3 regions of the Pseudovibrio sp. Ad26 genome follow, and region 1 is predicted to be linked to each of the others. Evidence: riboswitches for the same ligand, from Rfam matches in the RefSeq annotation. Region 1 holds a riboswitch; each other region holds the start of a gene.
The links. A riboswitch is a leader RNA that binds a small molecule or an ion and turns the genes downstream of it on or off. The one in region 1 is predicted to bind cobalamin.

Region 1 (8,092 bases):
ATCGTGATAAGTCTCCTTAGGATCAATGTTATAGCCGCGTGCGGGCTGAATACCGACGGTGACATTGCCATAGGTCTTCAGCGCCAGCTGGAAAGAGCCATCCACAATATGCGGATCCTCCTCCGGCGCACCCCAACGTTCCTCAATCCCCTCGCGCACAGCGAGAGGAAGCTGAGAAAACAACTGCTTATAGCGAGCAAGCGCAAACACTGCCCCGCCTTTGCGTTGGTTTGCGTTGCTAAGTGCGTTGGTTGGCCCAGCCAGCAGGTCGTCTATCAACGCCTCGGAAGCTTCCGGCGCATTCTCAGCAATCTCATAACCTGCTGTTTTCATAGCAGAAAGAAGATGCGTGCAAGAGGCAGGCGTATCCAGCCCAACCCCGTTTGCTATACGCCCATCCTTGTTGGGATAGTTTGCGAGGATTATGCCGACTTTGCGTTGATTTGCGTTTTTGTGTTTCAGCTGCGCCCAATTGGCCGCCAACGCTGCTACAAACTCAACACGGTCACGTTTTGGTACAAACCGAACAAGTGAACATTGTGTCCTGACATCACGGTCCCCCTCTTCCTTAAACGAGATCGCCCGCGTCAAAAGACGGCCATCAATTTCAGGAAGCACCACATGCATGGCAAGATCGCGCGGGGATAAGCCCTGATCACTCTCTGCCCAGCCTTCTTCCGAGGAGGACGACAGTACAATCTGCAGAACACATGCACCTTGCTTGTCGAGCACAGTGCTGGAATGAACAGTGCCAGCCGTCGACAAAGCAAAGGCTGTGGCGTTCAAAACCACGTCTGGCGGGCATGCCTCAAACACACTGGAAACAACGGCAGCGCATTCCGCCTGCTTCAGGCTCGCCACATAAAGCACCAGCGGATTTATCCCCTGCGCCTCAAGCTCATGGCATAATGCTTGTACTGGCTCGATTGCGCCGCTCTGGTAAAGCGCACGATAAAACACAACAGCAGCAACGGGGCGGCTCGGATCTTTCCAACTGGCCCGCACGTCCTCCAGAGTAGGAAGCGCATGGCCCTGCAACACCAAACCGGCCCGCGGCAACGCCATCGGCTCCGCTGGGGCCTGGGCAGGAAGCTCAGCAATCTGCGCCGCATAAAGCAAGGCGCCTGAGAGGTTCTCTGCACCGCCCTCAATCAGGTATCGCCACAACATTTGCGCAACGGACACAGGCACAGTGGAACGCTGTGCCAGCTCTTCATCCCATTTGTCGTCGCCTGGCAGCAGAACCAGCTTTACACCAAACGCGCGGGCAGCTGCTTCCAGCCGCTCAACGCCGTAACGCCAATATTCCACCCCGCCCAAAAGGCGCACCACAACAAGCTTGGAGGCCTGGATGGTCTGCTCAACATAAAGGTCAACAGAATACGGATGTGATAGTGCAAGAAAACTGGCAAGGCGAAGAGAGTATCCCTCATGCTGAGCATGTGCCGCCGCAAGCCCGGCAAGCTCCGTATCTGCCGCGCTTAAAAACACAACATCCGCAGGCGCCTGCTCAAGGTCGACGGCCTCTTCTCCATCATCCAATCGGCGTGACTGTCCGACAAGTACGTGCATCAGCGCTTAACCAGTTCAAATTCACTGAGCGCAGCCTGCACACTGTGCTTGTCCAGCCCCGCAAGGCCAATCACTACCAGCTTGGAATGGCTTTCACTGCCAGCTGCAAACCACGCTTCCACACGCGGCCCAACCGCCTGCACCAGCACAGGCGCGGTTTTGCCATCCACCACCACACTACCCTTAATGCGCAGCACACCAGAAACCTTCATGGCCGTTTCCACCTGAGCCTTAACCTCTTCTAGAGAGGCAAAGCGGCGAACCGGCAAAACAAAGCTCTCAAAATCATCATGAGAATGTTCGTGATGATGATGGTGGTCGTGGTCGTGGTCGTGGTCGTGGTCGTGGTCGTGGTCGTGAGCATGCTGTGCTTCATGGTGAGAAAGGCGCAAGTCCATATCATCTTCTGCACCAGCATCCCGCCCAAGCAGAACATCCAGCGCCAGCTCACCATGAGAGGCAGAAACAATCTCAACTCCATCGCGAACACGGCCACGGATCGTCTGCTTGACAGCCGCCAATTCTGCTTCAGTCAAAAGATCAGCTTTGGAAAGCACAACAAGGTCAGCACAGGTCAGCTGATCAGCAAACAACTCTTCCACCGGGCTTTCATGGTCCAGCGCATCATCCGCTGCCCGCTGCGCAGCAACAGCCTCTTCATCGCAGGCCACTTTGCCAGCAGCAACAGCCGGTGCGTCTACCACGGTCACCACACTGTCAACGGTCACGCGCGGCTTGACAGAAGGCCAGTTGAACGCACGCACCAACGGCTGTGGCAGGGCAAGGCCAGAGGTTTCAATCACAACAACATCCGGCACCTGCTCGCGCTCCAGAAGCATCTCCATGGTTGGCAGAAAATCATCAGCTACTGTGCAACAAATGCAGCCGTTGGCCAGCTCCACCACTTCATCAGCAGAACAGTCCGGGTCAGCACAGCCATTGACCAATGAGCCATCAAAGCCCATCTCACCGAATTCATTGACGATCAGCGCAATGCGCTTGTTCTGTGCCTTCATCAGCAGGTTACGCACCAGCGTTGTTTTTCCGGCACCCAGAAAACCAGTGATAATGACAGCAGGGATTTTTTTAGAAGGCGCAGCAAAAGAAACAGTCATAGGGAAATCTCCGGAAAAACAGCAGGCTTCAGCTGCAAAGGCTGTCCAGCAGCCACAAACATCACAAAATGGCAGAGGTCGGCGATACGCTGGTTCAGGCGTCCAGCTTCATCTCGAAAGGCGCGGGCCATGGCGTTTTCAGGCACAATGCCCATGCCCACTTCATTGCCAACAAACACAACGGGGCATGGCAAAGAGCTAAGAACTGCCTGAAGCCGCTCCAGCTCCACGGTCCAGTCCCGCTCCGCATGCATAAGGTTGGAAAGCCAAAGTGTCAGGCAATCAACGAGGATCGCACGATCGCTGCTGGCATGCGTTTTCAGCACGCGCACAAGCTCCAACGGCTCCTCAACAGTGTCCCAAAGGTCGCCACGCTGCACCTTATGATGCACGATGCGTTCCTCCATTTCACCGTCAAAGGCCTGGCCTGTCGCAATATAAGTCGGGCGTCGCCCGCTGCTTATGACCAGCTTTTCCGCATATGCGCTTTTCCCGGAACGAGCACCGCCCGTAACCAAGCAATGGCGAACACGAAGGTCGCCTCTCTGTTCAGCCATCTTTGTTAGCTGGCCAGCAAGCATATAGAAGCCGGGGCTTCACCTGGGGAATATGAAAGTCGAGCAACTGTCTCGCACGGAGACAGAAAAACATGTGTCATGAGCACCTCTCGCCGTCCACCCGACAGCAGTCCTATGTCAAATCATATCTCCAGCCGGTCTCCTGGCTTGCGGCTCAACCGACCATAGCCCCTTCCCAGCCCTTAAAAGGCCAGTGGGATTTTCGCTAAGGTCTCACCGCTCACAGTTGCGGGGGCAGCTGCGGCTTGTCTCCATAAAATATGGAACCGCATTCCCGTTTAATCTTGTCATTCCAAAGCCTGAGCCGGAACAAAAAGAAACTGGAGTTCTGGCCTTCAATGTGCGGCGCAATCAGCTCTCCTGTCAATTGTCTTTGTGAGGATTCCAACATCACCAGAAAATCAAACCCGCAAAATCCGCGGTTTTTGGAGATTTCTGGCTAACCCCCTTGGATATCTCAATAAAAAAATAGAGAAACTGTCCACAAATCGAAAAATACGCAAAAAACGACTTGGCAAACACAACATGCCTCTGTAAAAGCCTCCTCACGCAAACGGCGAGGCAAACTCGCAAGGGTGTCATGATCCCCGGTAGCTCAGTGGTAGAGCAAGCGGCTGTTAACCGCTTGGTCGCTGGTTCGAATCCGGCCCGGGGAGCCATTCTTTTTCGTTTGCAGCCATACGGCAAGATCATCGTGATCCCCGGTAGCTCAGTGGTAGAGCAAGCGGCTGTTAACCGCTTGGTCGCTGGTTCGAATCCGGCCCGGGGAGCCACTTCTTTTATCGATCGCCGCCAATGGCAACATAGTATGATCCCCGGTAGCTCAGTGGTAGAGCAAGCGGCTGTTAACCGCTTGGTCGCTGGTTCGAATCCGGCCCGGGGAGCCATATTTTTCTCTTTATCCTCCCCTTCTACTTAAACACCTCTTCTCTTCACAAAACACGTGCGTGCGCGTCTATCCAGAAAACAAGAAAAATGATGGGTAGAAAACCATGTTCACGCGAAGCGAAGGCGCAGCACTATCAAGTGCCGCTGGCCGAAGACATAAAGTCCATTTGGGTAGAACTCTCTTCCGCACAAAAGCGGAGGCGTTCCATTTTGCGCTAAAACTCACCCTGATCCTGCACATGGCGACCCACTGATCCAGCACCGGCTCCTTCAATTTTCAGGGAGTTCATAAGTCTGGAGAGCTGTGCATATCAGCAACGAGCCCAAATGCCGCCCGACAGCCCTTGGCACCCACAAAAAATTGGCCGAAATGAAGCGCTGTTCTTTCAAAAACTTAGCTCATACGGAAAAATACTAGTTTTTTTTGCCATATGTACAAACTGCGACCTACATCACAGTTCTATCCAAATCCTATAGCAAATCAACGCAATGAAAATTTTACATAATAGCATTTAAATAGCCTGAAAGTATAAATACGCGAAACATAATTTATATACAATTATTATGGCATAGATACTCTAAGTAAATGCGTATACCTCTAATATATCTAGTGCATATTACCATAATCACTACTAAGTGACGACTAGTGAAGTGCACATAATAAGGCGCCCCCTCTGGGAAAGTTGCTGCGTAAAAGTCAGGGAGCCATAAATGAGTAGTCTGTTACCATCCTGCGGTCTGCCGCAAACCTTCAAGTTGCACCTCACAAGATCAGTGTTTCTTGCCGCCTGCATCGCTGCGCCACTCGCTTTGGCTGCGCCTTCGCACGCAGAAACGCCACCCGCCTCCGCACCTGCCACAACATCAGGCCCTCAGCTCATCGAAAAGTCCGACAACGGCAACACCTACGCCATGCCAGAGGATTATCTGGCCGTCACCGTTGCTCCGCCCTCCAAAACACCCTACGCCGATCCATTAGAGAGCGATTTGTCCATCTGGGTTGGTGAGGTGGAAATTGAGGGCCGCAAGACCCTGTGGGTCGAGCTGATCGATACCCACGGCGAAGTCATCTACAATTCCGAGGTCCAGCAAAATGAGACGCACCTGCTGCCAGATGGCAGAGCCATAGCCGTCACAGTGATGCAACCTGCCACTCACAACAAAGCACTGCAGTCTGCCAGCCTGAAGAAAGACCAGTCCCGCGTGCCAACCGATGAGCGCTTTGTCATCACCCGCAAGGAAGCTTTTGCCCCGGCATTGGATACGCAGGTGAACCTGCTGGAAGTGCAGCCCGTCCCAAAGGAAGTCCATAACTCCTTCATGCTGCGCGCGGGCGAGAACGGTGAGATCCTCTGGAAAGCCACCAAGGATGCCATCACCTGGCTGGAAAGCAGGTCCTGACGAAGACTGGACTGCGCGCAAATCGATACTCTCTCAAATCGCATTTAGCGCACTCATTCGAAAGCCACGCACCCCGTGAGCAATTTTGTTCTCACGCGCAATCGCAAAGAGAATAATATCCTAGTCTGACGCACCCTTTGGCAGCCCATTTCTTGTTCTCGTGGGGTCAGCGCAGTAGCGTGGTCTCAAAAGGGGTAAACACCCGCATTCTGATTTTTGGTCATACGAATTATTTGAGAGAAACTATGGATACGCGCGCCTCTGCCATCGAAGCCATCGGCAACACTCCACTTATTCGCCTCAAAGGCCCCTCCGAGCGAACCGGCTGTGAAATTCTCGGCAAAGCCGAGTTCATGAACCCGGGCCAGTCCGTCAAGGACCGCGCCGCGCTCTTCATCATCAATGACGCAGTCAAACGCGGCACGCTCAAACCGGGCGGCATCATCGTGGAAGGCACGGCCGGCAACACCGGCATCGGCCTCGCGCTGGTCGGCAACGCCCTGGGCTACCGCTCTGTCATCGTCATTCCAGAGACCCAGTCTCAGGAAAAGAAAGACATGCTGCGCATCGCAGGCGCTGAGCTGATCGAAGTTCCGGCTGTCCCTTATAAGAACCCGAACAACTACATCAAAGTCTCCCAACGGGTTGCAGAAGAGCTGAACAGAACCCACCCGCAAGGCGCCATCTGGGCCAACCAGTTTGATAACACCGCCAACCGTCAGGGCCACATTGAAACCACCGCTCAGGAAATCTGGCAGCAGACCGACGGCAAAGTGGATGGCTTTATCTGTGCGGTCGGCACCGGCGGCACGCTTGCCGGCACCGGCATCGGCCTGAAGGACAAGAACCCGAACATCAAGATCGGCCTTGCAGACCCACACGGCGCAGCGCTTTACAACTATTACGCCCACGGCGAACTGAAGTCCGAAGGCTCCTCCATCTCGGAAGGCATCGGTCAGGGCCGCATCACCGCCAATCTGGAAGATGCACCGATCGACATCCCTTACCGCATCTCTGATGAAGAAGGCCTGCTGATCAACTTCGAGCTTCTGGAACACGAAGGCCTCTGCCTTGGCGGCTCTTCCGGCATCAACGTCGCTGGCGCAATCCGCCTCGCAAAAGAACTCGGCCCCGGCCACACCATCGTGACCATCCTGTGCGATTACGGCACCCGTTATCAGGGTAAGATGTTCAACCCGACCTTCCTGCGCGAAAAAGGCCTGCCAGTGCCAGAATGGATGGAACGCAAGTCCGAAATCGCCATTCCATTTGAAGCTGCCTGAGGCTTGTGCCTATCCTTGAGCCGAGAGGATAATCCCCCGACAAGGATAGGCAAAAAGCGATTACCAAGGCAGTTTATACACCGCCAAACAACGGCAAACTGCCGTTAACGGAAGTCTTTGCAAAATACGCCAAGAGGTTTTGACCAATCCTCTTGGCGCAGCTATAAGTAGGTCCTCGCCTTACAGGAGTTGTAACGCTTGGAATCTTCATTTAGCCTTCTTCCCCTGATCGCAATTTTCAGTGTACTTTTCTACGCATTGGCAGTCATTTGTGCCATTCGCGAGATCATGTACTCGCGCACCTCACAAGGCAGCATTGCCTGGCTGCTCTCCCTGTTTTTCATCCCCATGCCAACGGTCCCGCTCTACTTCATCTTCGCGTGGAAACGGCTGGATGATTACATCGAGGTGCGGGACGATATCTCCCAGATTGAAGCGGACGTCCTCAACCGCCACACACCGTATGTAGACGGCACAGCCAGCAACAAATGGCGCGTACACACCCGTGTCGCTTCCGTGCCCTTCTTAGAAAACAATCAGTGCGATCTGCTCATTGATGGCCCTGAGATGTTTGCCTCCATCATTGAAGGCATCCGCACCGCCGAAAGACATGTCCTCGTCCAGTTTTTCATCATCCGCGAAGACAGTATTGGACTGGAGCTGGCCGACGCCCTGATAGAACGCGCCAAAGCAGGCCTGCGCGTCTGCCTGCTTTACGACGACATCGGCTCCCGCTCTCTTTCCACCCAGTACCTGACGCGCCTGCAAGACGCCGGCGTCCGTGTCAGCGCCTTCAACAAACGCCATCGCCTTATGCGCATGCTCGGCCCCATGCGCCTCAACTATCGCAATCACCGCAAAGTCGTGGTCACAGACAGCAAACACTGCTGGATCGGCGGTCACAACATCGGTGAAGAGTATCTGGGGCTGTCCAAGGAGTTCGGCCACTGGCGAGACACCCACGTCAAAGTCACCGGCCCTGCAGCACTGGCGGCCACACTGTCCTTCAGTGAAGACTGGCAATTTGCAACGGGCAAGACATTACAACTGGAGCTGCCCTCCACCTTCTCCCAAACGGGTGGGGAAAGCGTCATGGTCATGCCAACAGGCCCGGCGGACATTCAGGAAGACTGCGCCATCACGTTCGTGGAAAGCATTTCAAGAGCCAAGGACCGCATCTGGATCGTCAGCCCATACTTTGTACCGGGCATCGAGGTCCTCACAGCCCTCTACGCAGCCGCTTTGCGCGGTGTGG
Region 2 (8,092 bases), on a different contig from region 1:
GAGAGGTAGATCTTCGAACCATCTTGAAGACGTATTTCTTTTGACTGGGCAACATCTGTTTTATGGTCTGCATATATCCAAATCATGAGATGTGGAATCAAAGAGATGCTTGAAAGTAAGAGGAAAATGCAAGCAAAACCGACGGTAAGATGCGGTCGAATTTTTGCAAAGAGGCTTTTATGCGCAACAGCGAGCTGAGCTATTTCACCCGTATTGACATTCGGCTCCAAACTCTCTTGCCCCAGTTGACCAAGTAAAGAAGATGTTTGAGTTACCCTCTTCCAAACATTCGAATGTTCAGGATGCTGATTTAGCCAACTTTCAAATTCCTGCCTAACCTGTGGGTCTTCCGGGTACTCTTCCAAAAGGATAAACCAATCGATTGCAGCATCTTCCGTTGTTGAACGCCTTTCAATCCTTCGATCTGAATGTTTCATTGGCTTAATCCTGAAATGATTTTGGTACTCGGAATGGCTATGAAGTTGTCCTTCCTAAGAAGAGACGATTGGATGACTGTCTTTTTCGAAAAGAAATCAAAAGACCTCTTAAAACCCTCGATTACAAATGTCAGGACTGCTGTTTCATAAAAGCCTAGGTCTTTAAAGTCGGACTGGTAGTTTATGCCGCTATCTCTTTGCATTCAGCACCTTCATGCAGTGCTTAATACCAGTATGCAAGTGCTCATGGGTTTGCGTCACAGAAAGGTTTAAACGGCTAGCAATTTCTCTTAGCTTAAGCCCCTCCAGACGGTGCAATTCAACGACTTTGCGTGTTATTTGTGGTAATTCGGCAAGCGCTTTTATGACCAGTTTAAGCTCCTGTTTGCCGGCTAACGCACTCTCCTGAGTTGGCTTTTGTTCCGAATAGGATGTAATTGGAGTTTCATGATCAAATCTCTGAAGTTCCCGTTGTTGCTTGCGCAATTGGTCGATGCAAAGATTGTGAACGATACGACGAAGGTAGCTGTCTGGTGCGTTGGGTGATTTGGAGCCAATCCGTAGGAAGGCATCCTGAACAATGTCCTCACTGAGCGCCCAGTCTTTGGTTATGGATGCAGCATAGCGGACCAGCCCCTCGTAATTTTTTGTATGTATTTTTACATGCTGTTGGGATTTGGTCACGAAACGGAGCCGTTCACTAAAACGAGTATACGGGGAAATTGCAACCATTATATGATTTAATATGAGTATAATAGTCAAGTTATATTGTTGGTTGATTATCAGACAATTGCGCTCGCTATTGGTGTTCTTTAAGTGAAAGAGCGCGTGTGTAATACGAATTTGAAACTGGTTGCAGCAAACAGCATCAGGTAACGAGGGTAAGAAACTATGATCGTTGTATTAAATGGCGATTTGCGAAGCACGGCGCCAACTCAAAAACTCCGTTAAAAGTATAGGATAGGCCCCTCAAAACTGGGGTGAGGTATAGATACTGCTTCCAAACTCCACAGCATTAAATTGTGTAAAGTCATCCATATGTTGACCCACACTTACGTAAATGCACTATATGAGGCGTTCTTGGTTCTTGCGAGATGACTCGCAAGCTAAGAGGGAAGCTGGTGAAAATCCGGCACTGCCCCCGCAACTGTAAGCAGCGAGCAGGCGTTCGCTCATACCACTGGAGATGTTCTTCGGGAAGGTAGAAGGCCTGTGTTGGAGCTGTGTAGTCAGGAGACCTGCCAAGAGACTTTTAACAACCACAGGCGGAGGGCCTGAGCGGGTTGTGAGCAGGTCTGCCTTATGCGTGGGTCCCTGTCTCTCATCCCCAGCCTCTTCTCCTATGCTACGGGGACTAAAGCATGAGCATTACCGTATATTCCAAGCCTGCCTGTGTGCAGTGCACCGCAACCACTCGTGCGCTGGACAGCGCTGGAATCTCCTACGACGTGATTGACCTTTCTCAGGACACAGATGCTTTTGCTGCTGTGCAAGAACTTGGATACCGCCAGGTACCTGTTGTTGTCACAGGTGACCAACATTGGGCGGGTTTTCGCCCAGACAAGATAAGCGCGCTCGCCTGATACGTTGAGCGGGCTCGTCTATTTCTCAAGCCCATCTGGAAACACACATCGCTTTGTTGAATGCCTCGGCCACCCGGCTGAGCGCATACCGTATCGCACGTCTGAACCTATGTTGCAGATGGCGGATCCCTTTGTGCTCATCACACCAACATATGCGGATGGTGAGGGGCGAGGGGCGGTGCACAAACAGGTGATCCGTTTCTTGAATGATGCGGCCAATCGAAATTTGCTGCGAGGCGTCATCGCCTCGGGCAATCGCAATTTTGGGGCGTTTTTCGCTCATGCAGGGACAATTATTGCCGCGAAATGCAGTTGCCCATGCCTTTACAAGTTTGAACTTGCAGGCACGGAAACAGACATTGCGCGGGTTCGTCAGGGGCTAGATTTATTTTGGAAGCAACAACATTAGAGCAATCGGTGAATAGTCCGCAGGGACTTGATTACCATGCACTGAACGCCATGCTGAACCTCTATGATGTAGAAGGCAAAATCCAGTTTGAGGCTGACCGTCAGTCTGCACGTCAATACTTTTTGGAACATGTGAACCAGAACACCGTTTTCTTTCACTCTTTGGAGGAAAAACTCACCTACTTGGTGCGCGAGAATTACTATGAAGCGGAAGTTCTGGAGCAATACGACCCGGCGTTTGTGAAAGCCATTTTTGTGGCTACGTATGAGCGGAAGTTCCGTTTTCCGACTTTCCTTGGAGCGTTCAAATTCTACACTAGTTATGCGTTGAAGACGTTTGATGGCAAACGTTATCTGGAGCGCTATGAAGACCGCGTCGTTATGGTGGCGCTGGCGCTGGCACGTAGTGATGAAAACCTTGCCATGCGGATGATGGATGAAATCATTTCCAGCCGCTTTCAGCCTGCAACGCCTACTTTTCTGAATGCAGGCAAAAAGCAGCGCGGTGAGCTGATTTCCTGCTTCCTGCTGCGTCTGGAAGACAACATGGAGTCGATTGGCCGTTCCATCAACTCCGCATTGCAACTGTCCAAGCGCGGTGGTGGTGTTGCCTTGCTGCTGACCAACCTGCGCGAGTCTGGCGCTCCGATTAAGGGCGTTGAAAACCAGTCCTCTGGTGTCGTACCTGTGATGAAGTTGTTGGAAGATAGTTTCAGCTATGCCAACCAGTTGGGTGCCCGTCAGGGGGCTGGAGCAGTCTACCTGAATGCACATCACCCGGACATTCTGAACTTTCTCGATACCAAGCGCGAAAATGCTGACGAAAAGGTCCGCATCAAAACCCTTTCCCTTGGTGTGGTTATTCCGGATATCACCTTCCAGCTCGCTAAGCAGAACGAGGAAATGTACCTGTTCTCGCCTCACGACGTGGAGAAGGTTTACGGCGTACCGTTCTCAGAAATCTCTGTGACAGATAAATACCGCGAAATGGTGGATAATCCGAAGATCCGCAAAAGGAAAATGCGGGCTCGTGACTTCTTCCAGTTGCTGGCAGAGATCCAGTTCGAAAGTGGCTATCCATACATTTTGTTTGAGGACACTGCAAACGCCGCTAATCCCGTGGCCGGGCGTATCAACATGTCCAATCTGTGTTCAGAAATCCTGCAGGTGAACGAGGCAAGCACGTTTAAAGACGATCTGTCCTACGCCCATCTTGGCTCAGATATCTCCTGCAACCTTGGCTCGCTCAATATTGCCAAGGCCATGGATGGCGGGGATTTGGGGGCAACGGTTGAGACGGCCATTCGCGCACTGACGGCGGTTTCTGGGATGAGCGCAATCGACTCTGTGCCCTCCGTGCGCCGTGGTAATGACGAGAGCCACGCCATTGGCCTTGGACAGATGAACCTGCACGGTTTTCTTGCGCGAGAGCTTGTTCACTATGGCAGCCCTGAGGCCATCGACTTCACCAATGTCTATTTCTGTTCGGTGCTTTATCACTGCATTCGTGCATCCAATGAATTGGCGCGAGAGCGCGGAGAGAGCTTTAAGGGGTTTGCGGAGAGCCAGTACGCCTCTGGTGTGTTCTTCGACAAGTATGTTGACAAAGACTGGATGCCGGAAACGGAACGTACAACAGCTCTTTTCGATAAGTTTGGCATCCACATCCCAACGCGCGCCGAATGGAAAACCTTGAAGGAGGCGGTGATGAAGGACGGCCTGTTCAACCGCAACCTTCAAGCTGTGCCGCCAACTGGGTCCATCAGTTACATCAACAACTCCACATCGTCGATACACCCGATTGTTTCCAAAATTGAGATTCGCAAAGAGGGCAAGATTGGGCGTGTCTACTACCCAGCGCCGTTCATGACCAACGACAATCTGGAGTACTATCGCGATGCCTACGAGATTGGCCCGGAAGCGCTGATTGACACCTATGCCGCAGCCACCCAGCACGTGGACCAGGGCCTGTCGCTCACATTGTTTTTCCCCGATACCGCGACCACTCGCGATATCAATAAGGCCCAGATCTACGCCTGGAAGAAGGGCATCAAAACAATCTACTACGTGCGCCTGCGCCAGATGGCGCTGGAAGGCACCGAAGTTCAAGGCTGTGTGGCCTGCTCTCTTTGAGGTTTGAGGAAATAAAATGACACTACACAGTGCTATTCAGCCAGTTGCTAAGGCCGTGAACTGGAACCGTCTGCAGGACGATAAAGATTTGGAGATCTGGAACAGGTTGACCTCCAACTTCTGGCTGCCGGAAAAAGTACCGCTTTCCAACGATTTGCAAAGCTGGGCCTCGCTCACACCAGAAGAGCAGCAGCTCACCATTCGCGTGTTCACTGGTCTGACTTTGCTGGATACCATCCAGAATACAGTAGGCGCGCCAGCGTTGATGGCAGATGCGATAACGCCTCATGAAGAGGCTGTACTCACCAACATCGCTTTCATGGAGGCGGTGCATGCCCGTTCTTACTCCTCCGTCTTCTCAACCCTATGCCGCACGGCTGAGGTGGATGATGCCTTTCGTTGGTCGGAAGAAAATGAGTTCTTGCAAGTTAAGTCGCGTTTGATCCTGGAGGAGTACAATGCAACCAGCAGCCCGCTGAAGAAGAAGATTGCCAGCGTATTTCTGGAGAGCTTCCTGTTTTACTCCGGCTTCTATCTGCCGATGCATTGGTCCAGCCGCGCAAAACTCACCAACACCGCAGATCTGATCCGCCTGATTATCCGCGATGAAGCGGTGCACGGCTATTACATCGGCTACAAGTTCCAGCGCAGTCTGGAACGTTTGTCAGAAACAGAACGTGCAGAGATCAAAGACTTCGCCTTTGCGTTGTTGTTTGATCTATATGATTTGGAGATCAAGTACACGGAAGACCTCTATGATCCATTGGGTTTGACGGAAGATGTGAAACACTTCCTGCATTACAACGCCAACAAGGCCCTACAAAATTTGGGCTTCGAAGGCCTGTTCCCAGAAGCCATTTGCCAGGTGAACCCGGCGATCATGGCCTCACTATCTCCAAATGCCGACGAAAACCACGACTTCTTCTCCGGCTCCGGCTCCTCCTACGTCATCGGCAAAGCCGTGGCGACCGAAGACGAAGACTGGGATTTTTAGTCTAACCAACTTTTGAGTAATGCTAGCGATTCCAGAGCGCCCCACTTAATGATCGCTAGCAGTTCAGTTAAATGTGTGCTGCTATTCAGAAAATAAGGCAGGTACTTGCTGCGGGCACCGAAAAAGACATCTAGAAAATATAGCAATGAAAACCAACTTTAAACTTGCCTTCAATATCAATCAGATAGCTCTAAAGTGAGGCCCATTGTTAGATCTGTTAGTGCAACTACATTGAGCGTATAGACCCAGCTAAAATGCTCTCAGGAAAGCGTCAACAGTAACTCCCATACGGATTGTCTCAATCCTTAATGGAACTACCTGAATGGCAGCTCCTGGCCCGAACGTCTAGACATTCCTGACTCGTAGCAACTGAGCAATACCGGACATTCAACCTGAACTGGGTTATCCTTGTCGGTGAAATATTTCAACTTCTGATTAGTCTAAAATACTCATGGCGGCAAGAACTGTGAAGCTCATAGAGCTTCCAGGAAATTCACTAGATCCTCAATTTCGGGTCTGGTCAGTTTCAATGGCTGCAACAGATTGGAGTGCTTAGGAAAGAGTGGATCAGCTGCTTCTTTCTTGGTGCGGGGCCGCTCGCGACCGCCACCGAAATTGTAAAGCAACACCACTTTTCGCAGAGATGAGATGATACCATTATGCATGTATGGCGCGCTCTTGCGGATATGACGTAGGCTTGGCGTTGCAAATGCACCAACATCTTTCGGGTCATTAGTCACCTGATAGCGTCCCAAATCTTCCAGCGGTTTAGCGAAGTAAGTCAGGCCAAGGTTGTGGAACTTGCCGTCTGTTAGAGTAGGTCCGTTGTGGCAGTTCATACAGCGAGCTTTGGTGCGAAACAGATGTAGGCCACGGATCTGACTGTCGCTCAAAACGCTGTGGCGACCTTCCATAAACAGATCTAACCTTGTTTTCCGCTCTAGCCCGCGTTCAAAAGAGGCAATCGCGGTTGCCAGAAGATCCGCTGAGATTTGGTTGGCTGCAAAAGCATCGAAAAACATCTCGGGATAAACGTCATGGGTATTCAGCCGCTCAAGGACTTTATAAAGCTCAGCTGCCATCTCAATCGGGTTCTCAATTGGCCCGAGCGCCTGTTCCTCCAGCGTTGCAGCGCGGCCATCCCAAAAGAGGGAAGGGCGATGCATAGCAGTAATCACCGCCGGTGCATTTCGATTGCCCTTTTGGCGATCATGCCCAAACGAAGTTTTGACGCCGTCCGCCCAACCAAGTTCCCTGTTGTGGCAACTCTGACAGGAAATCTGCCCGCTCTTGGAAAGAATTGGATCATCAAACAACCTTGCGCCAAGCGCAGCAATCAGATGCTCTTTCGAGCCCTTTTCAGGTCTCTTGGGCAGTTGAAGCGGAGCCATCTCGCTCAACTCAACACCTTCATCGATGGTTGGTGCAGGCCATTCTGACACCGGCTTTTGATAGATGGCACGAAGCGGCTCTCCAGAAGGAGTTTGCGCTAAAACAGCACCCATAGTAGGCAACAGGAGCACCGCTGTAGAAACCGCAGCAGCTACTCTAGAAACAGTAATCTTCTTAAGCATGTTACTTTGCTTTTATTGTCATGAAAAAGAAAAAGGCCAGCTCCCCGGCCCAACCCCTAGAAACTCGTCTTCAACCCTAACCAGAACTGGCGGCCTTTTTTGAAGGGATTTGTGTCTGAAGCAGTAGCATTCCCGATCTCGTTGAAGACGTTATTTACCTTCGCGGTAACAATCGTTTCTCCGAACTCAGTCTTGGCAAGCTGGTAGGAGGCACCAACATTTACATAGGTTGTGAAGTCATAACGGTGATCAACGTAGACATCATGATTCTGCTCTGTGCCATCGACTTCAATATCGATGTTTTCCTTGCTGTCGATGACACCGTCATATGGTAGTGTAAATGAAGCACTGCTCCAGAGTTTCAAGCGATTATCAAGCAATCCAGCCTGTAAACGAAGGCCACCCCGTATTGGGATGTCCAGATTGCCCTTTACCCCATCAAATCCGGATTCCGTATAAGACTTGCCCTTGTAGTAAATGTAGTCTTCTAACTCGACTTCTTCGAAGTAGCTGTTATTCGTGACATGACGTTTCGCCCATGAAGCGCTGACACTGAAACCGAGTGTGTTGAGCGGTCCGAATGAAAGATCGCTCCAGGTCTTAGCGTACTCAACTGAAACACTGTCGTACTTACTGGAACCTTCATTGGTCAAGGTATCGCCAGCGTCATTTTTTGCGAAGCGATCTTCACCCATTCGATGTAAGTATTTGATGCGAAACACACCATCAATGAGTGGATCAGTTACGCTCACACCGACCGTGTACTCATCGTTGTAGGGCGTCCTCAGACCAAAACTTGCGTAGTTAATAGCCGTTTTGCTGCTTTTGTAATACCACCCGCCTTCAGCGTCTAACTCGTTGCTAATGTCGCCATTTTCAATATTTCGCCAGTGAGTTACACTTTTGCTGTCGCCAGACTTTAGAGCATATCCAAGCATGCTATCGTCATAGTAACGGTTAAAG
Region 3 (8,092 bases), on a different contig from region 1:
GTCGTCGTTTTGCCTTCTCCCGCCGGTGTTGGGGAGACAGCTGTAACAAGTATAAGTTTTCCATATGTATTACTGCTCAGTTCAGGCATCTCATCCAGATTAACCTTGGCTTTAAATCGGCCATAAGGTTCAAGGGCGTCCTCCGGGATCTTCAGATGTTGAGCGATGCGCGCAATGGGTTTCATGTCTGCTGCGCGGGCAATTTCAATATCTTTCATGGAAAATCTCCAGATTAGAACGGGTAATCAAATGAGCCGGAGAGAGCGTAAGAAACGCAAATCAGGCAGGAACAGCAATATAGTCTCTACGTAGAATCTCTAGCGAATGCACCTGTAAACTTCAAGATTGAGTAGGGGGACTTGCAACTAACTTAGTTAACGGCGCTCATGTGTGTTTTTGCTGAGATGAGAGATATTATTGCCTGAATAGCTGTTGGTCTGTTCTAAATATCACCAGACTGAGCTTGCGCGGCAAATCCAAGAGCATTAGAGCTGGTTGGGTTTTGTACACAATCTACGCCAATGCCGTAGATTCGTCGGTTAGGTCACCCCATGTTTTTATTTGAAGTTGCCGCGCTCGGTGCCGCTGCCACCTGGGCTATCGGTGGTCTCATTTCTGCAAAACCTGCTGCGCATCTTGGAGCCATTGGCTTCAACTGCGTGCGCATGTGGTTTGTTGTGGTGTTTTTGGGTATCTATGTCTTTGCGACAGGTACTTGGAGTACGGTTGACACAAGCCACGCCTCTCTCATCTTTCTCTCTGGCTTTGTCGGCATATTCATGGGGGATACACTGCTGTTCCTTACGCTCAACCGTATGGGTCCACGTCGCACAGCTATCCTTTTTTCCATGAATGCGCCTATGTCAGCGCTTCTAGGTTGGCTGTTTCTGTCGGAAGAACTTTCATTTCAGGCACTTGTCGGTATCTCGTTCGTTCTGGTCGGCGTTATTCTCGCCATTGCGTTTGGGAAGCGCAAAGACCAGCTTCATAAATGGGAGGCGATTAGAGGGCCTGTCGCCATCGGTGTCCTCTTCGGCACCTTGGCAGCGCTTTCCCAGTCGGTCGGCTCGATCATCATTCGCCCTGTTATGGAAAGTGGAGCAGATCCAGTTGCGATTTCACTTATGCGCTGCACCATTGCGGCATTTGGGTTGCTGGTGTTGTTTTACCTACCAGGCCGTCCGTTTAGGCTAGCGAACCCAATCAACAAAGAGATTGTAGCGCTGGCCTCTTTGTCCGGTATGCTCGGCATGGGTATCGGCATGACGTTGATCCTCTATGCACTCAGCGGTGGCGAAGTTGGCATTGTTTCTACCTTGTCAGCAACCACACCAGCCATGATGCTACCTGTTTTATGGTGGCAAACCAAAGAGTTCCCTGCCATTGGAGCATGGATCGGCGCACTCCTTGTCATTCTCGGCTGTGCTTTGATTTTCATGAGCTAAACAAACGAGAAGGCAGCGATGCGGCCTAGGCTCAGGACTCATAGCCAGAATATGACGGTTGCAGCGATGTAGATTGCGGATTTGAATATACTGGCACAGCGATCATATCGCATTGCAATACGTCGCCAGTCCTTAAGCTTGGCGAACAGGTTTTCGACCTTATGCCGTTTTCTGTAAGTTCTGGTGGAATACGGGACTTTCTTTTTGCGGGTTTTGCGTGACGGAATGCAGGCTTCAATATTCTGATCTGTCACGGTTTTTCTGACCTTGTTGCTGTCATAGCCCCGATCTGCAATCACGACCCTGGCAGCAGGCAGATCCGGCAATAGCACCTCAGCTCCCTTATAATCACTGGTTTGCCCAGCTGTCAGATGAAGCCGGATCGGACGGCCTGCGCCATCACCAACAGCGTGCAGCTTTGTGTTCATTCCCCCTTTTGTACGCCCGATCAGGCGCGGGCCACAGCCCCCTTTTTGAGACTTGAAGCAGTGCGGTGAGCTTTAAGGTGTGTTGCATCGATCATCAAGACATCAGCCTCAGGGCCTGTAGGTCTGGCCAGTTCCTCAAAGATCTTTTCAAAAAGACCTTTGTGCGACCAACGCACAAACCGGTTATATAAGGTCTTGTGCGGGCCATATTCCTGGGGTGCATCCCGCCAGCGTAATCCATTGCGAATAATAAAGATAATACCACTTAACACACGTCGATCATCAACCCGTGGCCGGCCATGTGATTTAGGAAAGAAGGGGCACAGGCGCTCCATCTGAGGTTCAGTTAGCCAGAATAAATCACTCACATCAAAGCTCCGGTTTGGCTGAAGTGAATCAGACAAAACACCAAAAATCAATGGGTCCTGAGCCTAAGCATCCCTAGCAGGTGCGGCCTTAAGTGGTCGCACCGCAAGATATGGTGATGTGCTCTCTCCAGCAAATTCTGTGAGTTTAGCTGGCAATTGGTCGAATTTTATCAAGTTCCTCGCTCAGCCAGTTGACGGAAGCCCCTGAAATCTGATCAATAGCCGGGCATTTGGTATTTTTGTCGATCAGATGAAAATGAAAAGGGAACACGGTCCATTTGGAAAAGCCGTGGCTGCCCCCGCAACTGTAAGCGTAGAGTTGTTGCTCACACATGCCACTGATGCAGCTGTTTAAAGCGGTGTTGGGAAGGCGGAGCAACAATAAGGACGCGCAAGCCAGGAGACCTGCCAGATGCAGTCACTCACCCACGGTACGGGGCGTGCTAAGGGGCGGTATTCCGTTCAGGTGACATTCACAGTGCGTCTGAGTGGTGATGAATCTGACTTTGTTTCAACGGGTTAGAACCAAGTTTCTTCAAAGACGCACAATGCAATCAACAGCATGGCCTCCAACATGGATGCTGTGAATGATGGACCAAACTCGTGCGTAACACATCTTGGATCGCAGCTACTCTAAAGTCCAGCGTAGCCCTCTCAGCACTCTTCAGTTCAACTCTTATCTCATCCGCAAACGAGACAGAGCTCGATGACATCATCGTCATCGCCAACAGAACGGAAACCGAAGCCGGTAAAGTCGGCTCCACAACACATGTCGTGACCGAAGAAGACCTAAAGAACGACGGCGCTACGTTTGTCTCCGAATACCTGACAAAACTCCCGGGAATTTCATTTTCGCAAAATGGTGGCGCGGGAAAAACAAGCTCTCTACGCATTCGAGGTATGAGTGGTTATTACACAAAGATTTTGTTGGATGGTGTCGATATTGCTGACCCGTCTGGTACGCAAGTTGAAGCTCGCCTTGAGCATGTCTTACTTAATGATGTTGAACGTATCGAGATCCTAAAAGGCTCGCATAGTGCATTATATGGCGGCCAAGCGGTTGGAGGTGTTATCAATATCATCACCAAACGCGCTGCGCCGGGCACCGTGAAGCATAATGTCGCCATTGAGGGTGGCAGCTATGGAACTGTCAACGCGTCCTATGGATTTCAAGCGGCGACTGAAACAGCAGATATCGCAGTGAACGTGCAGCGCTACCATACCGATGGATTTAGTGCGCAAACCCCAAAAAGTGACACAGCAGATGAAGATGGTTATGAGAACCTGACCTTTTCTGCAAAAGGTTCAGTCGATGTCACAGAGGCTCTGAACCTATATTTTGTTGCTCGAGGCACGGATGGTCACAGCGAGTTTGATGGATTTAATAACCCTGATGCACGTAATGAGCAGGACTACCGTCAGTATATAGGCAAGTTGGGTGCAAATTTTGCGTGGTTGGATGATAGGATGTCAACTGACGCCTCATTCCAGATAGTCGATACAACACGCAAGTATTACGGTGACAATCCAGGAACTTACAAAGGCGATCGCTACAAGTTTGATGTCCTCAACACTTTTGAAGCAACAGACGAAATCACGCTGAACTTTGGTGGTGATTGGATGCATGAGGACTACGCAGAATACGGAAGCAGTAGGATCTTTGGTGGCTTTGCTGAGATTATGGTTGAGCCATCTGATGAGCTAAGCCTCTCTCTTTCATCACGTCTGGATCATCATTCTCGTTTTGGTACATACTGGTCTGGTCGCGCTACAACGTCCTACCGAATTATTGAGGGAACACGTTTTCGCTCAAGCTTTGGCAATGGCTTCCGTGCGCCATCGCTGAATGAGCTTTTTGGCAAATGGGGAGCAAATCCTGATTTGAAGCCAGAGACGAGCGTGAGCTTTGATGTTGGCGTCGATCAGGAGTTTTTCGACGGTAAACTACGGTTTGGCGCAACTTACTTCCATATTATGACTGAAGACCTTATCGACTATACCAGTAAGTACGAGCAGATTGACGGCTTGTCTCGTAGCCAAGGTGCGGAGCTTTCTGCTAACTGGGATGTTCTCGACAATCTGAGCGTCAATGCTGCCTACACTTACACATGGGCTGTTGGACCAGACAAAAAACGTCTGCGCCGTGTACCGCTGCATGACGTGAATGTAGGGGCAACTTATAAGCCGGTGGATGTACTATCTCTCAACCTCAACACCAGTTATGTCTCTGGCATTGAAGATAACGGTGAGCTCGACGACTTCGTTCTGGTCAATGCCAAAGCCGCTTACCAGTACACCGAGAATTTAACGTTCCACGTCCGCGGTGAAAACCTGTTGGATCAGGATTATGAGCGGATCAGAGACTATCAGACACCAGGTCTTTCCGTTTACGCTGGTCTTACTGCCAGTTTCTGATTAAGTATGCCGCTCGGTGAATGCTGAGCGGCATCTTGCAGGGAAAGCTCTGCTTGGGTTGCCTTCCAATTTATGTACGCCTCTCAAAAGGTCGAAATGCGAAATAAGATCAAAAAGATCATGCAAATGGCGTTTCTGGTGGGTCTGGTGATCAGTCCTGCTGTTGCACGCGCTGACCAGAATGAGGCTGAGGCACCTGGGCGAGTTGTCTCCATGAACCTGTGCACCGACCAGTTCTCCATGCTGCTCGCAGACAAAGAGCAACTGGTATCAGTCTCCAGATTAGCGTCTGACCCAACGCTCTCCGTAATGAGCGAAGAGGCAAAGGCTTACCCAGTCAACTTTGGTGGCGCAGAAGAAATCTATCTGATGAACCCGGATCTGGTGATCGCAGGGACGTACACAAATCAAACCACAGTCCAGATGCTGCGTGGTCTTGGGATAACGGTGGTCCAGGTACCACCCGTTCGGACTATCTCCGACATCGCCAAAGAGCTGCGACGTCTCGGTAAGGTATTGGGACGTGAACAACAAGCTGAAGCGCTTGCACAACAGTTCACCTCTGAAATCCAACAGTTAATCGACGCCCAGCCAGATGAACAAGCACGGGCAGGGGTCTACTACGCCAATGGGTACACGGCGGGAGACGGTAGCCTTGTCAATGAGTTGATCACCACTGCTGGCCTGCAGAATATTGCCAATAATCTGGGCTTGAAGGGCACGAGCAAGCTGCCTTTGGAGCTGCTGATCCTCGAAGACCCACAGTTGCTTGTTGAGGGCACGCAGTTCTCAGACAAGCCAGCACTGGCTTTTGAACTCCTCGCTCACCCGGCATTGAAGCGAACACTCGGCAACAGTGGCCGCGTCATGGTTGAAGACAAATACACCATTTGTGGTCTGCCGTTTGTGACGCAAGCTATTGGTAAACTGGCCAAACAAGCCACCAAATTAGGAGCGCAAGCCGAATGACAAAGCATCCGGATGCTCCGTTGATTATGGCACTATGCCTGATCGCCGCTGCCTTGTTTGTAATCTCGCTTATGATCGGCGCTGCTGATTTGACATTCATGCAGTTGATTAAAGCAGCATTTGCTGCAGAAAAAACGCCAGTTTCCATCGTCTTCTGGGAAATCCGCGTCCCACGCGCCCTGCTGGGCTTAATCACGGGTGCAACGCTTGGCCTATCCGGTGCGGTATTGCAGGGCCTCCTGCGCAATCCCTTGGCAGAGCCCGGCCTGATCGGCGTCAGCTCCTCCGCAAGTCTGGGTGCAGTCATCGCAATTTACACCGGGCTGACAATCACCATGCCTTTCGCGCTGCCAGCGTTTGCATTGCTTGGCGCAGCGATTGCAGCAGTTTTGTTGCCCATGCTGGCGGGTGGCAGAGGTCAGACATTGACACTGATCCTTGCAGGCGTAGCGATCTCAAGCATCGCGACCGCACTCACCTCATTGGCGCTCAATCTGTCGCCAAATCCGTTCGCTGCCATGGAAATCGTCTTTTGGATGCTCGGCTCGCTGAACGACAGATCCATGCAACATTTGTACATCATTGCACCGTTCATTCTCATCGGCTGGAGCCTTCTGCTCATCACGGGCAAAGGCCTCAATGCATTGTCTTTGGGTGAGGAAACCGCTCATACCATGGGCGTATCATTGCCACGTCTGCGGTTTTGCGCCATTGCGGGAACTGCGGCCAGTGTCGGTGCAGTGACAGCCGTGACGGGCACAATCGGGTTCATCGGCCTCATCGTGCCTCATCTGCTGCGCAAAATGGTAGGCGGAGAGCCACAGCGTCTTCTGCTACCAAGTGCCATTGCCGGGGCTTGCTTGCTCACGCTTGCTGATATCACTGTGAAGTTATTTGGCCCACAATCAAACCTCAAGCTCGGAGTGCTGACGGCAATTGTCGGCGCGCCGTTCTTTCTTTGGCTGATCATCAAACAACGCAGGGCTTTGATCTGATGTTGCTTCAACTCAAAGACCTTTCCGTCAACTACGGTCCCAAGAACATCCTGTCCTCAATCAATCTGGAGATTGGTAAAGGTGAGATCGTTGGCTTGATCGGCCCCAACGGCTCAGGCAAATCCACACTGATGAAAGCCATGGTCGGGCTAATCCGGTCTCATGGGGAGATCAGTTACGACAACCAGCTCCTCAAAAGTATCTCGGCCAAGCAGCTATCCAAGCATGTTGCTTACATGGCGCAGGAGCGTGACGTGGCGTGGGATTTGTCTGTAGAACGCATTCTGGCTTTGGGTTGTGAAGCTATTGGTGGCTCCGTGCGGACGCTCAAACACAAGGCGGAACTGGAAGAAACGATTGCAAGTTTGGGGCTGGAAGCAATCAGAAAAGCTTCAATCTTACAGGTGTCTGGCGGCGAAAAAGCACGTGCTCTGCTTGGCAGGGCCTTGATGCAAAAAACACCACTGATCATTGCGGATGAGCCAACGGCAGGACTTGATCCGGAACATCAGTTGGAGCTTCAGGAAATCTTTCAGAAGCTACAACAACAAGGCACATCAATGCTTGTCAGCCTGCATGACTGGACATACGCTGCCCGCCTGTGCACGCGGATCGCGATGTTAAAAGAAGGCAAGCTGGTTGCGTATGGTACGCCGGAAGAGGTGCTGACCGAAGAGCGCGTGCAGGATGTCTACCGCGTCAAAGCCCATATTCTGCAAACGGAGCAGGGGCCTGTAATCACGCCCACAACCCGTCTGTAAGAAGCTTTTCGATTATTCCGGAGCAAGGCTTTTACGGAACATGCGATCAAGGTACGCAGCCGCCTCTTTAAAGCGGTCTTTAGACTTATCTGCCGGAAGCAACGTTTGTACCTGGCTGTCAAAGTCAGCGTAATGCTGGGTGGTGGACCAGATTGAAAACAGCAAATGGTAAGGATCCGTGTCGGCTACCTTGCCCTCATTCATCCAGCCTTGAATGACGACGGTCTTCTCATCCACCAGTGACTTCAGGGGCCCTGCAATCAGAGATTTGATGCGCGGTGCACCCTGCAAGATCTCGTTGGCGAACAGGCGGCTTTCCCGCGGGTAATCCCGCGCCATCTCCAATTTGCGGCGTACATACGCGCAAATTTCTTCAATGGGCTCACCTTCAGGATTGAGTTGATGCAGAGGATCAAGCCAAATGTACAGCAACCGTTCAATCAGCTCTGCATGAATGGCATCTTTGCTGTCGTAATAATAAAAAAGGTTCGGCTTGGATAAACCAGCTTGCTGAGCGACCTGATCGATCGTAGATCCACGAAATCCATAAGTTGAGAACACATCCAGCGCAGCTGCGAGGATCTTCTCAGTCTTCTCGATCTGAATTCGTGTTTTGCCTTTTGCTTCAGAAGCCTTAGCCATACTCTTTTCCAAATTGCTTAAGCACCGAACCTAGAAATACTCGTTCGGTATATGAGTAGGTTAGCACCT

Region 2: linked by a shared signal. The riboswitch ahead of nrdH (glutaredoxin-like protein NrdH) and the one ahead of cobU (bifunctional adenosylcobinamide kinase/adenosylcobinamide-phosphate guanylyltransferase) in region 1 are both predicted to bind cobalamin.
Region 3: linked by a shared signal. The riboswitch ahead of PsAD26_RS13875 (TonB-dependent receptor) and the one ahead of cobU (bifunctional adenosylcobinamide kinase/adenosylcobinamide-phosphate guanylyltransferase) in region 1 are both predicted to bind cobalamin.

What each region holds. Positions count from the first base shown of each region.
Region 1 covers NZ_LMCE01000088.1:207,843-215,934, forward strand. The annotation lists gene cobN (cobaltochelatase subunit CobN) at 1-1,572, opposite strand, end outside; gene cobW (cobalamin biosynthesis protein CobW) at 1,572-2,687, opposite strand; gene cobU (bifunctional adenosylcobinamide kinase/adenosylcobinamide-phosphate guanylyltransferase) at 2,684-3,244, opposite strand; cobalamin riboswitch at 3,380-3,589, opposite strand; tRNA gene PsAD26_RS18130 (tRNA-Asn) at 3,850-3,924, shown strand; tRNA gene PsAD26_RS18135 (tRNA-Asn) at 3,964-4,038, shown strand; tRNA gene PsAD26_RS18140 (tRNA-Asn) at 4,078-4,152, shown strand; gene PsAD26_RS18145 (hypothetical protein) at 4,865-5,554, shown strand; gene PsAD26_RS18150 (cysteine synthase A) at 5,800-6,837, shown strand; gene cls (cardiolipin synthase) at 7,036-8,092, shown strand, end outside.
Region 2 covers NZ_LMCE01000109.1:316-8,407, reverse strand. The annotation lists gene PsAD26_RS23010 (FecR domain-containing protein) at 1-437, opposite strand, end outside; gene PsAD26_RS23000 (sigma-70 family RNA polymerase sigma factor) at 627-1,121, opposite strand; cobalamin riboswitch at 1,502-1,698, shown strand; gene nrdH (glutaredoxin-like protein NrdH) at 1,799-2,020, shown strand; gene nrdI (class Ib ribonucleoside-diphosphate reductase assembly flavoprotein NrdI) at 2,025-2,429, shown strand; gene nrdE (class 1b ribonucleoside-diphosphate reductase subunit alpha) at 2,411-4,561, shown strand; gene nrdF (class 1b ribonucleoside-diphosphate reductase subunit beta) at 4,578-5,555, shown strand; gene PsAD26_RS22975 (cytochrome c peroxidase) at 6,029-7,129, opposite strand; gene PsAD26_RS22970 (hypothetical protein) at 7,186-8,092, opposite strand, start outside.
Region 3 covers NZ_LMCE01000058.1:248,196-256,287, forward strand. The annotation lists gene PsAD26_RS13855 (formate--tetrahydrofolate ligase) at 1-218, opposite strand, end outside; gene PsAD26_RS13860 (DMT family transporter) at 552-1,445, shown strand; one part of gene PsAD26_RS28850 (IS5 family transposase) at 1,484-1,914, opposite strand; one part of gene PsAD26_RS28850 (IS5 family transposase) at 1,914-2,241, opposite strand; cobalamin riboswitch at 2,456-2,669, shown strand; gene PsAD26_RS13875 (TonB-dependent receptor) at 2,845-4,656, shown strand; gene PsAD26_RS13880 (ABC transporter substrate-binding protein) at 4,753-5,625, shown strand; gene PsAD26_RS13885 (iron ABC transporter permease) at 5,622-6,620, shown strand; gene PsAD26_RS13890 (ABC transporter ATP-binding protein) at 6,620-7,381, shown strand; gene PsAD26_RS13895 (TetR family transcriptional regulator C-terminal domain-containing protein) at 7,394-8,023, opposite strand.